2 regions of the Flexivirga lutea genome follow, and region 1 is predicted to be linked to the other one. Evidence: riboswitches for the same ligand, from Rfam matches in the RefSeq annotation. Region 1 holds a riboswitch; the other holds the start of a gene.

Region 1 (5,408 bases):
GACAGATCTTGGGCAGCTGGGTCGTCTTGCCCGACCCCGTTTCTCCGGCGATCACCACGACCTGGTGGTCGCGGATCGCGTCGGCGATCTCCGCCTTGGCGGCGCTGACCGGCAACTGCTGCGGGTAGCTGATCTGCGGCACGAGGGTGCGCCGGTGCTCACGGCGGGCCGCGCGCTGCTCCGGAGTCTCTCGAGGTGGTCGTCGGTCGCCCTGCCGGCCGGAATTGCGTCCGCGCCGGCCACGGGACCGGCGACCGGCGGGCGCGGTGGAATCGGGTGAGGTCATGGTGATCCCGCCCATTGTCGCAAACTCTCCCTTCACACGGCGCGCGCCACCACCTCGCCGAACAGCTCCTCGCCGTCGACGTCCAGACCGCGGGCGCGGAACGAGGCCGCCACGTTGGTGCAGTCGCGCTGCAGCATCTCCATGCCGTGGGGGTTGCCGAAGAGGTCGATCGTCTGCGGCAGGTCGATCATCACCAGCCGCTCCCCCGCCACCAGCAGGTTGTATGCCGACAGGTCACCGTGCACGCAGCCGAGCGCGGCAAGTCCGCTGATGGCGTCATACACCTGCGACCACAGGGAGGCGAGCAGTTCCGGCCGCGGCCGGGTGGCGGCCAGCCGAGGCGCCGGCGTGCCATCGTCACCGAGCACGAGTTCCATCAGGATCTCGGTGCCGTCGACCTGCACGGGGTAGGGCACCGGCAGTCCGGCCCGGTGGAAGCACACCAGCGACTCCCACTCGGCCCACGCCCAGCTGCCGGCGGCCACCGACTTGCCGAACGTGGTGCTCTTGGCCATCGCTCGCGCCTCCCGGCCGCCCTTCTTGGGCAGCTTGCGGCCGTCGGTGTAGGCGGTGTTGCGATGGAAGGTGCGATGCGTCGAATCGCGATAGCGCTTGGCGGCGAGCACGACACTGCGGTCGTCCAGCGGCGCCGACCGCTCCAGCAGGAAGACATCGGCCTCCTTGCCGGTCTTGAGCACACCGAGCTCGGTGTCGACGGCGGCGTCGTCGGTGATGACCCAGTCCGGCCAGGGCTGCGGGCCCCGGCTCAGGGGCTGGCAGTTGCCCCACGTCGACCAGCGCTGGTCGGCGGCGAGTGCGCCGATCTGCTGATAGTCGAAGGCGAAACGTTGATCGACGGACGTGCCGTCAAGGGAGGAGGCGGAGGCCTCCGGGTGGTGCGACATACGGGAAACTCCGATCGAGGAAGTGCATGGGAACGGGCATGCTGACCCAGGCTTCTGTCATCACTGACTCCTCTCCTCGGAGCGGCCATATACCGCCGGTGCGTGTGTGCTCAGGCTCCCCGTCGTACGTCGAGACGGTCAACCGAATTTTCCGCGATGGACGCGAAGGAGCCCTGTGCGGCATACGAGAACGTATGCCGCACAGGGCCTTTCAAGCGGGACTTAGCCCTTCGCTGCGCGGAATCCCTGCTCCAGGTCGGCGATGATGTCATCGACGTGCTCGATGCCGACCGAGAGCCGGACCAGCCCGGGGGTCACTCCGGCCGCGAGGCGATCCTCGTCCGGACCCTGCGAGTGCGTGGTGGACGCCGGGTGGATCGCCAGCGAACGGACATCGCCGATGTTCGCGACGTGCGAGTGCAGCGTCAGTGCCTCGACGAACTTCTTGCCGGCCTCGACGCCGCCGGCGATCTCGAAGGCCAGCACGGCTCCAGCCCCGAGCGGCGTGTATTTCTGGGCGAGCTCGTAGTATTCGTTGCCTGGCAAGGACGCCCAGCGCACCGACTCGACCTGCTCCTGCTCCTGCAACCACTCGGCGACCGCGCGGGCGTTGGCGACGTGGCGCTCGACGCGCAGGCTGAGCGTCTCGATGCCCTGCTCGATGAGGAAGGCATTGAACGGTGACACGGCCGAGCCGAGGTCACGCAGCAACTGCACGCGGGCCTTGAGGATGAACGCCAGGTTCGCGCCGAGCGCACTGCCGACGCCGAGGTCCCGTGCATAGACCAGCCCGTGGTAGGCCTCGTCCGGGGTGTTGAAGCCGGGGAACTTCTCCGGGTCCTTGGCGAAGTCGAAGTTGCCGCTGTCGACGATGACGCCGGCGATCGAATTGCCGTGACCACCAAGGTATTTGGTGGCCGAGTGGATCACGATGTCGGCGCCGTGCTCGATCGGGCGCAGCAGGAACGGCGTGGCGATCGTGTTGTCGACGACCAACGGCACCCCGTGGGCGTGCGCCACGCCGGCGACGAGTTCGATGTCGAGGACCTCGGATTTCGGGTTCGACACGGTCTCGGCGAACACCAGCTTGGTGTTCGGCCGGATCGCGGACTCCCAGCTCGCCGCATCCGTGCGGTTCTCCACGAAGGTCGTCTCGATGCCGAGCTTGGGCAACGTGTGCTTCAGCAGGTTGAACGTCCCGCCATACAGGCTGGGGCTGGCGACGATGTGGTCCCCGGCCTGCACGATGTTGAGGAACGTCAGGGTCTCGGCCGCCTGGCCGGAGGAGACCAGCAGCGCACCGACACCGCCTTCGAGGTCGGCGATGCGCTTCTCGGCCACGTCCGTGGTCGGGTTCATCAGCCGGGTGTAGATGTTCCCGAACTCCTTGAGCCCGAAGAGATCTGCGGCGTGGTCGGTGTCGTTGAACTGGTAGGACGTGGTCTGGTAGATCGGCAGCGCGAGCGCACCCGTTGCCGGGTCGGCGCTCTGGCCGGCGTGGATCTGGCGCGTCTCGAAGGACCAGTTGGGAGTTGCCTCGGTGCTCATCTGTGTTCTTGACCTCCGTGCTCGATCGCCGTATGACGACGCACGGCCGCCTTCGGCGGCGGACCCACCTTCGTGATGCCCGCGCTTGCCACACGGCGATCTGCACCGGTGGCCCGGTCCTCACCCGGGGCACCCCACCGCGAGAGGAGGGTTGCCGGTCAGCGAGCCGGGGCTTGACGCTGACACTCATGACCTGTCCGAGATGCTAGCGCCGCTCACCTTCTGATACATAATCGTCTCTTACTATGGACGCCTCGCAACGTTATGGGAGCGAAGGCGCCCGAGGAACGACTGTGCAGGAGCGGCGTGCACCGGCGACGGTGGAAGAGGTCGGTGCCCGAGCCCGCACCGGACACAATGGGCCCATGACGAACTCTGCGGTCACCATCGAGCGACTGGACCGGGTCGGCACTCGGGACGTCGACGCACTGACGGCACTGGTCGGCACGCTCGTCCGGGCCGACGCGGCGATCGGCTGGGCCGATCCGCCGACCCGGGAGGAGATGCGGGACCTGCTGACGGACCTGGTCGCAGCCGGCCCCTCGGACGCCTGCGTGCTCGTGGCGCGCGCTCCGATCGGCGGTGCGGGTGAACCAGACTGCAATCCGGTCGGATTCGGCTATTGGCGCCGCCACGCTCGCACCACCCTACGGCCGCACGCCGACCTGGAACGGCTGGCGGTGGCCGCCGAGTTCAGCGGCCGAGGCATCGGCCGGATGCTGCTGCGGCACCTGATCGACGCCGCGCGCGTCGCCGGCTGCGAGCAGCTCACGATCGACTTCCGGGGTGACAACGCCGGCGCCGAGCACCTCTACGTGTCCGAAGGCTTCACCGAGTACGGGCGGCTGCCGGATTTCGTCGCGCCGGACGCGGAGCGCCGGTTCGACAAGGTGTTCCAGGTCCTCGACCTGCGCGAGCACCCGCGGGGCCGGTAGCCGCCGTCCCACCTCTTGACGGCGACGTCGACTATGTCTAGATTGCTAGCATGCCAGCAAGCAACAAGCCCGCGAAGGCGCAGTTCAACGTCTATCTGCCGGGCGATCTGATCCGCGAGGTCAAGCACCGCGCGATCGACGACGGCCTGAGCCTGTCGGCCCTCGTCGAGCAGGCACTCCGCGACTACCTCGATCCAGGAGCGACCCGATGAACCTCTTCGTGCAGCCGATCCGCTTCACCGACGACATCGACGCGATGACTCGTCTGCTGACCACCCTCGGGCTGCGCGTCGCCCTCACCGCCGACAAGGGCGGATGGGTCGTGCTCGCCGGCCGCGCCGGCACCGTCGCCCTGCACAGTGCGGCGGATGCGGCGACCGGCGCCCGGCCGGGGCACACCAGCCTGTGTTTCGAAGCGTCCGACCTGCCGGCGCTCGCACGGCGACTGACCGCGGGTGGCTTCGGCGACGACGGCCACCCCGCCGGGTCGATGGTGTATGACGAGGCCTACGGCCGGGCCATCACGGTCACCCTCGATGATGAGGAACTGACGATCAACGGCACCTCCGACGATCTCTACGGATACACGAGCACGGGCGTCACACCGGGTCCCGACGCCGGCGACCTGCGCGTCACGCCGATCCGCTTCATCGACGATCAGGCGCCGGACCGCCGGCTGCTCGAGGCCCTCGGCTTCGCACTCGTCGGCGAGGCGAACGAGCACTTCACCCAGCTCACCCTCCCCGGAGCGGGCGGATCCGTGGGGTTGCACCTTGCCGGAGACGAGTCACGCGTCATACCAGGGCCGTTCGCGGTACAGCTGAGCTTCGAGACGGCCACCCCGCTGCCCGAGATCATGCAACGGGCCGCCGCGGCGGACGCCACCACGGCGCTGCACGAGTCCGAGTTCGGTGACCACGTCACGATCACCGACCCGGACGGCCAGCAGATTCAGGTGCACGCGAGGGCGTGACGTGCTGTGCGTCGTGCACCGGTGAGGGCCGTTCCGTCCGACGATGTCGGTGGCCGGTGATTCGCTGGACGCATGATCGAAGAACGCGCTACGACTGCACCGCCGGATGCGGCTCGCACCGCCGGGTCGCCGACGCCTGCGTTCCCCGAAGCTGTCTCGGCGGCGCGCGACGAGCTGGCGATGATCTGCGCCCAGCTCAACGACGGGCATACCCGTCTCGTCGCGTTGATGCGCCGGGTGCTGGCCGACGAGCTGTGGTGCGGGGTGGGTTTCCGTTCACCCGAGCACTGGCTGACGGCATACGCGGGTCTGACTTGGTCGTCGGCCCACGACGTCGTCCGCATCGCCGAGCGGTGTTCCGACTTGCCGACGATGCAGCGGTTGCTCGATGCGGGCCGGCTGACGCTCGGGCTCGCCGCCGTGATCGCCAAGCACACCCCGAGCGCGTATGACGCGGATGTTGCCGAATTCGCCTCCTACACGACCGTGACGCAGTTGCGCAGGACGTTGTGCCGCTATGAGTTCGAGACCGGCGCCGACGGCAACGCAGCCGACTCCGACTCGAACTCCGACGACTCCGACGACTCCGACGACTCGGCCGACTCGGCCGACTCGGCCGACGCCCAAGACGCCGGCAGCAGCAGCGCGCTGTTGGCCGGCGCCGCAGCCGACGACGAGGCCTTGGTGGACGCAGCCACCGACGCCGCCCAGGCGCGAACACCAAGCCGGCACGATCCCACCACCACACCTCCTCGCCTCGA
Region 2 (5,408 bases), 720 kb from region 1:
AGCCCGAGGACGCCGCCGATGAGGATCGTCACGACCGCCATCAGCAGGGTCTGCCAGATCGCGGTCTGGAACGTCGGCCAGAGCGTCGACCAGTCCGTCGTCACCGTGCGCCCCCGTCCACCGTGCCCGCAGCACTCAACGCCTCGACCGTCGCCCGTACGCCCTCATCCGGGCCGCGCAGCGCAAGCGTGAACGAGCCGAGCGACTCGTGCTTGAGGTCGGTGATCCCGCCGTACACGATCTCGAAGTCGACACCGTGCTCGCGCGCAGCGGTGCTGAGCACGGCACCCAACGCGCGCTCGTCGGTGACCGCGACGGTCACCAAGGTGTCGTCATACGTGTCCCGAAGCTGTTGCAGCCGTGCAGCATCCGGCCGGTTCCCGACCGTCGCCGACACGAACCGCTGCGTCGTCTGCGCCTGCGGTGAGCCCAGTACGTCGCGCACGGTGCCGGTCTCCACGACCCGGCCGGAGTCGAGCACGGCGACGCGATCGGCGATCGCGCGGACCACGTCCATCTCGTGGGTGATCACCACGATGGTGATTCCGAGCTCCTCGTTGACCCGCCGGAGCAGGGCCAACACGTCACGGGTGGTCTCCGGGTCCAGCGCCGAGGTGGATTCATCGGCGAGCAGCAGGTCGGGGTCCGAGGCCAACGCCCGGGCGATACCGACGCGCTGTTTCTGACCGCCGGACAGTTCTTCCGGGTAGCTCCAGGCCTTGTCCAGCAGCCCCACGAAGGAGAGCAGTTCGGCAACCCGCTGTTCCTGCTCGGCACGCCCCAGCCCGGCCAGTTGCAACGGGTACGCCACATTGCCGAAGACGGTCCGCGATCGCATCAGGTGGAACTGCTGGAAGACCATCCCGATGCGACGACGTAAGGCGCGCAACGGTTTTCCGTGCAGCCGGGTGATGTCGACCCCGTCCACGGTCACGGTGCCCGACGTCGCCTTCTCCAGGCCGTTGATCAGTCGGACCAGTGTGCTCTTGCCGGCGCCGGAGTAGCCGATCACGGCGAAGATCTCACCGCGGCGGATGTCCAGGCTGACGTCGTCGAGAGCATGGTGAGCCTCGGCGCCGGTGCCGAAGATCTTGAACACGGCGGTGAGTCGGACGACCGGATCCGCCGAATCCACCTCGGACGCAGTCGCTTCGGTGACGGCGTCGGTCATTGCCCGCTCACGACCTTCTCGTAGCCGGCCAGCAGCTTGCGCAGGTCGGCGGCCGGCTTCTGCACCGGCACACTCGTGTTCTTCGACTCCGCCACGACGAGCTTCTCCACACGCGGGTCGTGATACAGCTTCACGATCTCGGCATACGTCGGGTTGTCCTTGTCGGCGGCCCGCGACACGATCACGTTGATGTAGGGCTCCGACGTGCTCGACCTCGGGTCGTCGGAGAAGAGCGCCTTCTTCGGGTCCAGGTGGCCGTCCAACGCGAAGTCGTTGTTGACGACCGCGCCGTCCACCGAGGACAACGACGTCACGGTCTGTGAGGCGTCGACTGGGGTGACCTTCACCTTCGATGCGGACGTGTCGATGTCCGCGGGTGTCGACACGATGGTGCCGCCGCCCTTGAGCTGGACCAACCCGGCCTTCTGCAGCACCAGCAGTGCGCGGGCCTGGTTCGTGGGGTCGTTCGGTATGGCGATGTCGGCGCCTCGGGGGATTTGGCTGAGCCGGGTGTGCTTCCTGGAATAGAGACCGAGCGGCACGACATACGTGGACCCGACGGGCGTCAGGTCCTGGTGCGCTTGCTTGTTGTAGCTGGCGAGAAAGACCAGGTGCTGGAAGAGGTTCAAGTCCAGTTGGCCTTGCGCGACAGCGGGATTCGCCTGCGTGTAGTCGGAGAAGTTGACCGTTTGCAGGTCGATGCCGTGCTCGCGCGCAAGCTTCTTCAGCACCGGCCAGTAGTCCTGGTCGGCGTCCGTGACGCCGATCTTCACCGTGGTGAGCTTGCCGCCGGAAGCCGAGTCGCCGGCGGTCGCGCGGCCGGCAGCGAACCCGCCGCCGGCGCCGACCACCAGGGCGATGACGGCAGCAGTGAGCCACGTACGCCGCGACCGGCCCGGTCGGGGTGGCAGGGAGGGGCGGTCCGGCAGGGAAGGGACGCCAGACGGGTCGGACGGGGTGTTGGTGGACATGGTGACCTCAGGCTTCGGCTGTCGTTCGTATGACGCAAGGGCGCCCGGCCGTGCTCGAACCCGCGCGCACGCGATCAGCGGGCGCTCGGGCAACGGGGTACTGCCGTGCTTGCCGCACTGCGGATCGGTGGATCACACACTGCGGCCCAGTCATTCACCTGGGGCACCCCGCCACGTGCGTGAGGGTTGCCGCCCAGCAAGCCAGGGCTTGTCGCTGGGACTCGTGACTGACTTAAACATAAGGAACAGTTACCGAATAAGTCAAAACGTGTAGCGGTGCTACTGGTAGGTGAACTGCGTCACGTCCATCGCGCCACCACGGTGGTGACCGCCTGAGTCGAGCGCAGCGGCTAACTCACGTCACGGCGGATCGTCGTGCGCACCGCGATGGCGGTGATGGCGACCGCGTAACCGACGATCAGGACCGCGGCGAGCCACGGATTGAGCAGTTCGGCGCCGGTCGCGGAGCCGAAGGCGCGGCGCCCGGAGAACGCCAGCGCCTGCACCGCGCCGCCGGGGAAGAAGGGGTATGCCGGCCGGGTCAGCGCGATGCTGTTGATCGTCTGTTCGATCGCGAAGAGATAGATCAGCAGTGCGGCAACGGCGGCGATCTGGTTGCGCAGCAGTGCGCCGACGGCGACGCCGACCGCGGTCATCACGGCGATGGAGAGGGTGCCGCCGACGACCGCTCGCGTCACGCCGCCCGCGGTGAGCGAGCCCCCGAGCAGTCCGCGGGCGGACAGCCACGGAGCCGCGATGGCCGAGCAGACGCCGACCACCACGACGCCGACGAACAGTCCGTAGCCGGTCAGGACGATCAGCTTGGCGCTGATCAACCGGCCGCGATGCGGTATGGCGAGGTAGCTCGCGGTCGCGGTGTGGTGGCGGTACTCGCCGGTGACCGCGGTGATGCCGACGATCGCGGTGATCATGTAGGCGGTCTGCACGCCGCCGATGAGTGCTCCGGTGAAGATGTCCAGCGGTGGGTGTTCGCTGGCCTCCGATCCGGCGACGGTCAGCACCGTGACGAGGACCGCGACGGCCACCGCGCCCATCCCGAGGATCCACCACAGGCGGGTCGTGGCGAGCTTGCGCAGCTCGGTGCGCAGCGCTGTCGCCATACCCGATCCGGTCTCCGCAGGTGCATCGGTCCGTTCGGCGACGGCACTCATCGCGTTGCTCCCTCGCGTGCGGGGTCTTCGACGGCGGCGCTGCCGTCCGGTTCGGTGCGACTGAAGAAGAGTCGTTCCAGCGTGTTGGCTTCGGTAACCAACTGCCGCAGCGGTATGCCGGTGTCGTGCGCGATCAGCCCGATACGGGTGGCGTCGACCCCGCGCACGATCAACGTCTCTTCGCCGGTCCGCTCGACCCGGACGTCGTCACCGACAGCCCGGTGCACGGCGGCCTGCAGTCCGGCCGGGTCCGCGCTGCAGACCCGGACCTCGCCGCTGCCGACCTGCCGGATGTCGCCCTCGTGCACCAGTCGGCCGCGATGGATGATGACGACCGAGTCGACCAGTTGCTGCATCTCGGCCAGCAGGTGGCTGGACACCAGGACCGTGTGCCCGGCCGCCGCGAGGTCCTGCAGCAGTCCCCGCAACCAGCGGATGCCTTCCGGGTCCAGCCCGTTGGTCGGTTCGTCGCAGATCAGGACCGGCGGGTCGGCGAGGATCGCCGAGGCGACGCCGAGGCGTTGGCGCATGCCCAGGGAGTAGTCGCGAACCCGCCGTCCGCCGGCCGTCGCCAGGCCGACCTGGTCCAGCGCCTCGTCGACGCGGTGGTCGTCCACCCCCCCCGCCGCGATCGCGCAGATGCGCAGGTGATCTCGCCCGGTGCGTGCCGGATGGAAGCCGTCGGCCTCCAGCAGCGCTCCGACGGTGCGCGCCGGAGCGTCCAGGTCCTGATAGCGGCGGCCGCCGACCATCGCGGTGCCCTCGCTCGGGGTGATCAGGCCCAGCAGCATGCGCAACGTCGTCGTCTTGCCGGCGCCGTTGGCTCCGAGGAACCCGGTGACCTGGCCCGGGCGGACGGTGAAGCTCAGCCCGTCCACCGCCGCCAGCGGTCCGAACCGTTTGGTCAGCCGGTGTACGTCGATCGCGCACGGCCGTTGCTGGGAACGCATCCCGACTCCTCGTGTGCTCGAGGGCCGTGCCGCATCATCCGCGGTCGACGCCGACTGGTCGGCGACCGTCGCCGGCCACAAGCAACGGCAACTGCTGAGGATCGGCGCGATAGCGGCCGAGCTGGTCAGCAGCGACGGCCTCGGTGCGGTGTCGATGAGCCGGCTCGCGCGGGAGAGCGGCATCTCGCGCGCGACCCTGTACAACTACGTTCCGGATGTCGTCACTGCCGTCCGCCACCACCTCACCGCCCAGTCCGAGGCATTCCAGGCCGCTGTGGCGGCCGCCGTGGCCGAGGAGGAAGACCCGGAGGCGCAGCTGCGGCGCTACATCCAGGAGCAGGTGGCGTATGTCGCGGGCGCGGATCATCGCGCGGCGGCCGCGCTGCTCGAGTCCGGTGCCGCACTCGGCGGCTCCGATCCGGCCGGCCATCAACGCCGTGACTCCTCGGTGCTGGAGGGCATCCTCGACCGGGGCGACCGGGCCGGGACCTTCCGGGCCGGGACCTTCCGGTCCGGTCACCGGGCGGCCCGCCTGACGCTGATCAGCCGGCTGCTCTACGGCTCACACGAACTCATGCACCAACAGCACGTCAGCCGCGATGACACCGTCGCCCTGATCACCGAGCTCATCCTCGACGGTATCCGCCGATAGGCTCCTGCCGTGCCAGCCGCGGAGATCGTCGTCAGCGCCGTCGTGTTTCGTGACCCGCAGGGGCGGGTGCTGACGGTCCGGAAGTCCGGGACGGACAAGTTCATGTTCCCCGGCGGCAAGCTGGAACCCCGCGAGCGCCCCATCGATGCGGCCGTGCGGGAAGTCGCCGAAGAGCTCGACATACAGGTGCGAGCCACCGACCTGCGTCTGCTGGGCACCTTCACTGCGGACGCCGCCAACGAGCCGGGGCACACCGTCACCGCGACGGTGTATGAGCACGACTTCGTTCCAGTGAGCGCCCCGGCGGCCGAGATCGCCGAGCTGCGCTGGGCGGACGTGTCCGCGGACGCCACGCAGGATCTCGCGCCGCTGTTGGCGCACCGGGTCTTCCCGGCGCTGCGGGGCGGACATCTGCGTCCGTCAGCAGACCGTCCACTCCGGGAGCGCCTCACGCACGAGACGCCACGCCCTGGTTAGGCTCTGCGGGTGTCC

What was found. Region 1 has a riboswitch for S-adenosylmethionine ahead of ACYVBN_RS03785 (O-acetylhomoserine aminocarboxypropyltransferase/cysteine synthase family protein). Riboswitches for the same ligand answer to the same signal wherever they lie in the genome.
Region 2: linked by a shared signal. The riboswitch ahead of ACYVBN_RS00370 (MetQ/NlpA family ABC transporter substrate-binding protein) and the one ahead of ACYVBN_RS03785 (O-acetylhomoserine aminocarboxypropyltransferase/cysteine synthase family protein) in region 1 are both predicted to bind S-adenosylmethionine.

The regions. Positions count from the first base shown of each region.
Region 1 is NZ_BAAGZB010000001.1:788,735-794,142, reverse strand. Features, by position in the region: gene hrpA (ATP-dependent RNA helicase HrpA) at 1-286, opposite strand, end outside; gene ACYVBN_RS03790 (serine protein kinase RIO) at 319-1,191, opposite strand; gene ACYVBN_RS03785 (O-acetylhomoserine aminocarboxypropyltransferase/cysteine synthase family protein) at 1,414-2,739, opposite strand; SAM riboswitch class IV at 2,816-2,933, opposite strand; gene ACYVBN_RS03780 (GNAT family N-acetyltransferase) at 3,105-3,674, shown strand; gene ACYVBN_RS03775 (ribbon-helix-helix domain-containing protein) at 3,725-3,886, shown strand; gene ACYVBN_RS03770 (hypothetical protein) at 3,883-4,647, shown strand; gene ACYVBN_RS03765 (HNH endonuclease signature motif containing protein) at 4,720-5,408, shown strand, end outside.
Region 2 is NZ_BAAGZB010000001.1:70,174-75,581, forward strand. Features, by position in the region: gene ACYVBN_RS00360 (methionine ABC transporter permease) at 1-41, opposite strand, end outside; gene ACYVBN_RS00365 (methionine ABC transporter ATP-binding protein) at 101-1,171, opposite strand; gene ACYVBN_RS00370 (MetQ/NlpA family ABC transporter substrate-binding protein) at 1,168-2,142, opposite strand; SAM riboswitch class IV at 2,243-2,371, opposite strand; gene ACYVBN_RS00375 (ABC transporter permease) at 2,493-3,314, opposite strand; gene ACYVBN_RS00380 (ABC transporter ATP-binding protein) at 3,311-4,264, opposite strand; gene ACYVBN_RS00385 (TetR/AcrR family transcriptional regulator) at 4,278-4,916, shown strand; gene ACYVBN_RS00390 (NUDIX hydrolase) at 4,926-5,393, shown strand.